2 regions of the Kurthia populi genome follow, and region 2 is predicted to be linked to the other one. Evidence: predicted binding sites of a transcription regulator. Region 2 holds the regulator's gene; the other holds the start of a gene.
The links. The regulator LexA, encoded in region 2, represses DNA repair genes until DNA is damaged. The targets are predictions, from matches to a motif close to CGAACATATGTTCG.

Region 1: a site for LexA is predicted at 1,756-1,769, ahead of uvrB (excinuclease ABC subunit UvrB). Genes of this name have one in related genera too.

Annotation. Positions count from the first base shown of each region.
Region 1 is NZ_JBHUOR010000142.1:58,656-62,897, reverse strand. It holds gene uvrB (excinuclease ABC subunit UvrB) at 1-1,695, opposite strand, end outside; gene ACFSY7_RS19400 (IDEAL domain-containing protein) at 1,818-2,045, opposite strand; gene ACFSY7_RS19395 (competence protein ComK) at 2,235-2,786, shown strand; one part of gene prfB (peptide chain release factor 2) at 2,832-3,860, opposite strand; one part of gene prfB (peptide chain release factor 2) at 3,862-3,936, opposite strand; gene secA (preprotein translocase subunit SecA) at 4,014-4,242, opposite strand, start outside.
Region 2 is NZ_JBHUOR010000033.1:14,208-18,449, forward strand. It holds gene ACFSY7_RS05960 (5'-nucleotidase C-terminal domain-containing protein) at 1-467, opposite strand, end outside; gene ACFSY7_RS05965 (hypothetical protein) at 891-1,340, shown strand; gene lexA (transcriptional repressor LexA) at 1,441-2,061, opposite strand; gene yneA (cell division suppressor protein YneA) at 2,221-2,526, shown strand; gene ACFSY7_RS05980 (DUF896 domain-containing protein) at 2,599-2,844, shown strand; gene tkt (transketolase) at 3,048-4,242, shown strand, end outside.

The DNA of each region.
Region 1 (4,242 bases), on a different contig from region 2:
TGTTTCATCCATTGCCTTTTGCATCGAATCTGTTATTTTATCTGCATACATAATGACATGTCCGTTGGAATTACGCGCTGCGCGACCAATCGTTTGGATAAGAGAGCGCTCAGAACGTAGGAAGCCCTCTTTATCAGCATCTAAAATGGCGATAAGCGACACTTCTGGAATGTCGAGCCCTTCACGTAGTAAATTAATGCCGACTAACACGTCAAACGTACCTAGTCGCAGGTCGCGAATAATCTCTGTACGCTCTAGCGTTTTAACCTCAGAGTGTAAATACTGTACTTTGATGCCCATTTCTTTTAAATAATCCGTTAAATCCTCAGACATTTTTTTCGTTAATGTCGTAATTAATACACGTTCATTTTTCGCGATACGCTCTTGAATTTCATCGATTAAATCATCAATCTGGCCTTCAATTGGACGCACTTCGATTTCTGGGTCTAGTAAGCCTGTTGGACGAATAATTTGCTGTGCCATCTCTGGTGTATGCTCTAATTCAAATGGGCCTGGCGTTGCTGAAACGAAAATCGCATTGTGAATATGCTTCTCAAATTCCTCAAAGCGTAGTGGACGGTTATCCATCGCAGATGGCAAACGGAAGCCGTGATCGACAAGCATTTTTTTACGCGCCTGGTCACCATTATACATACCTCGAATTTGCGGTAATGTAACATGACTTTCATCGACAATGAGTAAAAAATCATCTGGGAAGTAATCGAGTAATGTGTACGGCGTCGCCCCTGCCTCGCGTAATGTTAAATGACGAGAATAGTTTTCGATTCCTGAGCAAAAGCCCATTTCACGCATCATTTCCAAATCATAATTTGTACGCTGCTCAAGACGCTGTGCCTCTAATAATTTCCCTTCTTCGCGCATTGTCGCTAGCTGACCTTCAAGCTCTACCTCGATATTTTTAATCGCTTTTTGTAACTTTTCATCACGCGTAACGAAGTGAGATGCTGGGAAAATAGCGATATGCTCACGGTCGCCAAGTACTTCACCTGTCAATGCGTCAATTTCTCGAATACGGTCAATCTCGTCACCGAAAAATTCCACCCGAATGCATTGTTCATCACGTGACACCGGGAAAATCTCGATAACATCGCCGCGCACACGGAATTTCCCGCGCGAAAAATCGATATCATTGCGCTCATATTGAATGTCTACGAGCTTACGCAATAATTGATTACGCTCGATTTCCATGCCAGGGCGCAGTGATAGCACCATTTCCTTATACTCCTCTGGTGACCCTAAGCCGTAAATACACGACACCGATGCGATAATGATGACATCCTCACGTTCAAATAAAGAAGATGTGGCAGAGTGACGTAATTTATCAATCTCATCATTAATGCTCGCATCTTTTTCGATATACGTATCCGTTTGGGGCATATACGCTTCCGGCTGATAGTAGTCATAGTAACTAACAAAATACTCCACCGCATTATTTGGGAAAAACTCTTTAAACTCACTGTAAAGCTGCCCAGCTAATGTTTTATTATGCGCAATAATAAGCGTTGGCTTTTTAATTTCTTGAATAACATTCGATACAGTAAACGTCTTCCCTGTACCCGTCGCACCTAACAATGTTTGATAGCGTTTATTCTCATGAACACCTTCTACTAATTCCGCGATAGCTTGTGGCTGGTCACCACTCGGTTTATAAGGCGCTTGTAAATCAAAATCCATCGATGTCCCTCCTCGTCAAAATCTCGTACGTACAGTGTATCATATTTCTTCCGAAAAAGCCGAACATACGTTTTCAAAGCAATCAAATAAAAGCACCCATACGAGATGGATGCTTTTATTATTTATACGGACGCACGTAGCGCATTTAATTCAGTTGTTAATTGCATAAACAGTTCCTCATCACGAGCATCTAATGCGTCATCGATTTTCTGCATATAGTATTCCTCGTATTGATCTGCATGTACATGGTTTAAAAATAAATCTAAGTAAATGTCGTTCAGTAATTCCTTACCTTGCAACCCCTGGCCTAAGTGATTTGAATCGTTTGATTTAATAGAACGGTATTCCATATGTCATCACCTCTATACCTTTTTTTCATTATATACCATCTGACATTCACATTTCAACATAAAATTTCTGAATATTTCGTATAAATATAAGGTATTTTATGTAAAAAACATAAATATATAGTATTGAAAACGTTACCATTTCCCGTATATAATTGAATTAGCTCGTAGAAGGAAGGAGTTTTGCTCATAATGAATTTAAAAATTATGGAGTTACAACATTACACTGTGTCAAAAGACTTAATGTTACTCGAACCTCGTCTCTGGAAAGGTCAGCGCTGTACCGTGGTGCATGAGCGTCACCGAAAATATGTCGTGCACGCCTCTGTCAAACGTGTCGTATCCCGTGCCTGTGCGCTATACGGTACATCCATTCAGTCCTCTACTTTATTATCGAAAGAAATTACAAAAGGAACGAAAAAGCTGCCCATCGGTTTAGGTGCCGTGCAGCCGATGATTTTAATTCCAACGGCATCTCCTTCCAATAGTCACACACAATGGGTCGTCTTTGATGCCATTCAAAACTATACCCCGGCCATCTTCAATGAATGTGACATTCAGCTCTCCAACGGCGAAACACATACCCTCAATCTCTCTTATCACAGCTTACGTACACAAATTTCACATGCTCATGCCATCGACAAATACTTTCGAACGTTAAACTTTGAACAACTCAATTCGATGTACTCCCCATTATTTTACGGTGAAGTAGCGCTTCATATGCTACTGCCCGTCGACCAATGAAAAAAGGCTTGGAACCTAGTTCGTTCCAAGCCTTTTTACTACTAGTTAAGCCATTTGCATACGTAAATATGCATTAATAAATTGGTCGATGTCGCCATCCATTACCGCTTGTACATTCCCTGTCTCCACATTTGTACGATGATCTTTCACCATCGAATATGGGTGGAAGACATACGAGCGAATTTGACTTGACCAGCCAATTTCTTTTTGTTCGCCACGAATTTCATCAAGATGCTCTTGTTTTTCTTCTAGCTTCAATTGATACAATTTCGCCTGCAGCATACTCATTGCTTTCGCGCGGTTTTTAATTTGTGAGCGCTCTGCCTGACAAGAGACAACTGTATTTGTTGGAATATGTGTAATACGCACAGCTGATTCTGTTTTGTTAATATGCTGACCACCGGCACCTGATGCACGGTAAGTATCAATTTTCAAATCTTCCGTACGAATATCCACGACCACTTCATCTGTAAATTCTGGCATCACATCACATGACACGAATGACGTATGACGACGACCTGCTGAATCAAACGGCGAAATACGTACAAGACGATGCACGCCTTTTTCTGCTTTTAAATAGCCGTATGCATTATGTCCACGGATTGCGAGCGTTACAGATTTCAGTCCCGCCTCATCGCCCGGCAAATAATCCAATGTTTCCACTTTAAAATCATGCTGCTCTGCCCAGCGCGTATACATGCGCAGTAGCATCGTTCCCCAGTCCTGAGACTCTGTACCACCAGCACCTGGATGTAATTCTAAAATCGCATTATTTTTATCATATGGATCACTTAAAAGCATTTGTAGTTCAAATTCATCCACACGATTTTTGAAGGTATCAAGGGATTCACCAGCTTCAGCTAATAGCTCCTCATCTGGCTCCTCCTTTAATAATTCCAAGGTCATCTCTAACTCTTCCTGGTCAGATTCAAGTGAGTAAAATTCATTCACTACTTCCTTTAAGCCCTTTGATTCGTTAATAATAGCTTGCGCTTTTTGTTGGTCATCCCAAAAGGATGGGTCCAACATAATTTCATCCATTTCTTGAATACGGAACTCTTTGTTTTCTAAGTCAAAGAGACCCCCTAAAGTCTTCAATTTTTGTTGCAGTGGCATCTAGCGCATTTCGTATATCTGATAATTCTAGCATGTCGTTGTCCTCCCGTTTGTAAAATCACAAATAGGACTGTGATCAATGGAACTCACAGCCCTATTTCCGACGATCTCTTATTCTTCAACTGCACCGTGACAGTTTTTATATTTTTTACCGCTACCACATGGGCATAAATCATTGCGGCCGATTTCTTGTTTTTTGCGAACAGGCTGACGTTTTTTCTTTTTGCCTTGGCTTTCCTCTTTCGGATTCACCGCTTGCCCTTTCGCTACTTCTTCACGCTCTAAGTTCGAGCGAATTTCCGCTTTCATTGCGAAACGTGCAACATCTTCCTTGATTGCT
Region 2 (4,242 bases):
GTCGGCATAATTAATTGCTGTACATATGGGTCAACAACGCCGATAAAACCAACTTTTACACCATTAATCGTTTTAATTTCATATGGTTTAAAGCCAGAAATCGTTTTTTTCGACTTTTTATTGACGACATTTGCCGCTAAAAGCGTTGTGTTACTTTTTTCAATTTTATAACGACTTACAAGATCATAATTTGGTGTATCATATGTGGCTTTTTTTCCTTGAATCACGCGTAAAAATTCGTCTAAACCGTCATTTAATTCATGATTCCCAATGACACCAAGTTGGAAATTCATCGCATTTAAAATCGAAATGGTTGGATGATCTTGAAGCAAGCTAGAAATGGCAGGGCCACCACCTAAAATATCACCTGTATGTACAGAAATTGAGTTTGTATTGGCTGATTTTAAGTTATTTGTTTTCGCAAATGCTTGTTTTTCTTTTGATAAATTGTAAGCAAGAGAAGCCATGCCACCAATTGTTTTTCCTGCACTATTTGTATACGTGCTATCAATGTATCCGTTTAGGTCATTAATCCCTAAAAATTGTACAGGTACGTTCTTTGCTGTTGTTTTGGCATCAGCAGTTGTTGATAATGCACAGAACAGTGCGGCTGTCGCACTTAATGAAACTAGAAATTTCGAACGAATAATTCTAAAGTCCTCCTTATAAATTGTGTTATAGTGATAAAATAATTATGATTCAATATTTTTATTTTCACAATTATGATTTTAAATACATTTAAAAAAAGGAATTAAATGGAATTTTCAGTCCTGGTATATCGTCACAAATTGACCATAATTTAATAAGCAGGAGACGTATTTAACTAGCATGTTAGCGACAAGCATATAATAATAGAAGGTAGAAATAATCGTGTGAGAGGAAGCATTGAATTGACGACATGTTTAACGGCAGCGCCGGTAGTGAAAGTGTTTTTGGGGAATGAAGAAATTGGGGAGGTTCGATTGAAGCAGGAGCATCCGTTTTTAATGAAGGGACAGCGAACGTATCATGCTATTTATGAAGTGATGACGGCTAAACAACAGCTCATCGGAACTTTTCAGCCACATTTTATGGCAGTAGCGAAAGGTTATGAGCTCGTGTTACCGACATATGGCACCATCCTAGATACGACAACCATACGAGAGGGTTATTGTGCATCGATTCGCGGGACGACGTATGAAGTCCGCAGAGGACAACAAGTCTTTGAGTTTGTGATGGATAATTGTGTGAAAATGATGATAGAGGTGACGCATGTGATTCGATTAACCGCATTAGAAGAAGTAAGTGATGAGGAGCAATTAATCGTAGCCATGATTGCGATGAAGTTAGCTGCTACATAGAGTGGGAGAGGCGGAGACATTCTAGCCTCTTTTTTTGCGAAAGAAAAAAGAAGAGACTGACATGTCAATCTCCTCCTTATGACGAAATCATAAATGATTGTTACATCACTGTACGATATAAGCCAACTACTTTACCTAAAACAGAAACCTTTTCAACGATGATTGGCTCCATTGTGGCGTTTTCAGGTTGTAAGCGGAAGTGGTGCTCTTCTTTATAGAAGCGTTTTACTGTTGCTTCATTTTCTTCTGTCATCGCGACAACAATTTCACCGTTATTTGCAGATGATTGTTGTTTGACGATAACATAGTCACCATTTAATATGCCAGCCTCGATCATCGAATCGCCCATAATCTCAAGCATGAAAATATGGTCATCTGATGTCGCGTAAGACGATGGAATAGGGAAGTACTCCTCAATATTTTCAATTGCAGTTATCGGCATACCAGCCGTTACTTTTCCTACAAGTGGCACATGGAGTACGTCTTTTTTCTTAACGGCTTCATCCGCTGTATCTAATACCTCAATAGCACGTGGCTTTGTTGGGTCACGACGAATTAATCCTTTACTTTCTAAACGAGCTAAATGCCCATGCACAGTTGAACTAGATGCTAGTCCAACAGCCTCACCGATTTCACGTACAGAAGGTGGATACCCTTTTGTGCGGACCTCTTCTTTAATAAAAGCTAAAATGTCTTCTTGTCTCTTTGAAACTTTTTTCATTTTTTTCACCTCACCTAGTCTATACCTATCGTACTCCGAGTATAACAAATGCGAACAAACAATGCAAACATAAGTTCGAAAAAAATAGTTGACACGAATGTTTGTTCGTTTTAAAATAAGAACACATATTCCGAACGTATATTCGAAAGGGTGATTTTCGTGATAAAGTGGATGAAGAAAAATGGTGCAACAGCCGGTATATCAGCGATTGTAGTATGGAGTATGCTTCTAACAATACATGGACTTTTCGATACAACAGATTTTGGCATAATTCAAGTCGAAGATGGCGATACGCTGTGGACATTAGCGGAGCGTTATAAAGGCGATATGGACCGAGAAGATTGGATTTTATCAGTGAAGCGTGAAAATGCCATTTACGAGGACCGTCTATATGTCGGCGATGAGTTAAATGTGCCAAATGGCCACCACAACATAGAGCAAATCGAAGTCGCAACAAATAAATAAAGGCGAAATGCTTGCGTTTAGACCAATTTTTTCATACCTTTGTAGTAGTAGTATATGAAGGGAAGAAAAAATATGTTACCACAAGCAAAAATTAACCGCATCAATGCATTAGCGAAAAAGAAAAAAGCAGGTACACTAACACAGGAAGAAGCAAAAGAACAATCAGCACTTCGTCAAGAATACTTGCAAGCTTTCCGCGGCAATATGCGTCGTACAATTGAAAATGTTCGTGTCATGGACCCAGAAGGGAATGACGTCACACCGGACAAATTAAAACAAGTACAAGAAATCAAATCAAAATTAAATCGTCTTAACTAATGAATTCAGCAGCCGTTGTCAGACGTCTGCTGTTTTTTAATTCCTAGTTAGAAAAAAATTGAGTGATGTAATATTTTGAAAATTGGAATATTTTTTCATAGCGCTTACAATTGATTGAAAAATCATTGTATTCTTTACCAATTTTGACTAGACTGTAGGTAGTACAATATTTTGCTTATTTTAGAAAGGATGTCTATATTACAATGACGCAACAAGCAGATCAGTTAGCAATTAATACGATTCGTACTTTATCAATCGATGCGATTGAAAAAGCAAACTCAGGTCACCCAGGTTTACCAATGGGTGCAGCACCAATGGCTTACACGCTTTGGACAAAACAAATGCACCATAACCCTAAAAACCCAACTTGGTTCAACCGCGACCGTTTCGTTTTATCAGCAGGTCATGGTTCAATGTTACTTTACAGCCTTCTTCACTTAGGTGGCTACGGCCTTGAAATGGAAGAAATCAAAAGCTTCCGCCAATGGGGTTCTAAAACACCAGGTCACCCAGAATACCGCCACACAGCAGGCGTAGAAGCAACAACAGGTCCATTAGGTCAAGGGATCTCAATGGCCGTTGGTATGGCAATGGCTGAGGTACATTTAGCTGCAACATACAACAAACCAAACTACAATGTTGTCGATCACTATACATTCGCACTTTGTGGCGATGGTGATTTAATGGAAGGTGTTTCTGCAGAAGCAGCGTCACTTGCTGGTCACTTAAACTTAGAAAAACTGATCGTTTTATACGATTCAAATGACATCTCTTTAGATGGTGATTTAAATAAATCATTCTCTGACAAAACAGCAGATCGTTTCAAATCTTATGGCTGGAACTACATTTCAGTAGAAGACGGTACAGATGTTGAAGCAATCAATACTGCAATCGAACAAGCAAAATCACATAAAGGCCAACCAACTTTAATTGAAATCAAAACAGTTATTGGCTTTGGTTCTCCAAACAAATCTGGTAAATCAGATTCTCATGGTGCACCACTAGGCACGGACGAAGTAAAATTAACAAAAGCAGCTTACGGCTGGGATGGCGAAGATTTCTTCGTACCAGAAGAAGTATATACAACATTCAACGAAGCAGCTGAAGTAAATGGCGCACAAGTAGAAGCAAAATGGAATGAATTACTTGCAGGTTATAAAGCGGAATTCCCAGAACTTGCGACGCAATTTGAAAATGCCATCGCTGGTAAATTACCAGAAAACTTCGATGCAGATTTCCCTGTATACGAAGCTGGTAAATCAGTAGCGACACGTTCATCTTCAGGTGAAGTAATCAATGCTATCGCAAAAGCTGTACCATCATTCTTCGGTGGTTCTGCTGACCTTGCAGGCTCAAATAAAACAACAATCAAAGGCGCTGGCGATTTCTCAGCACAAA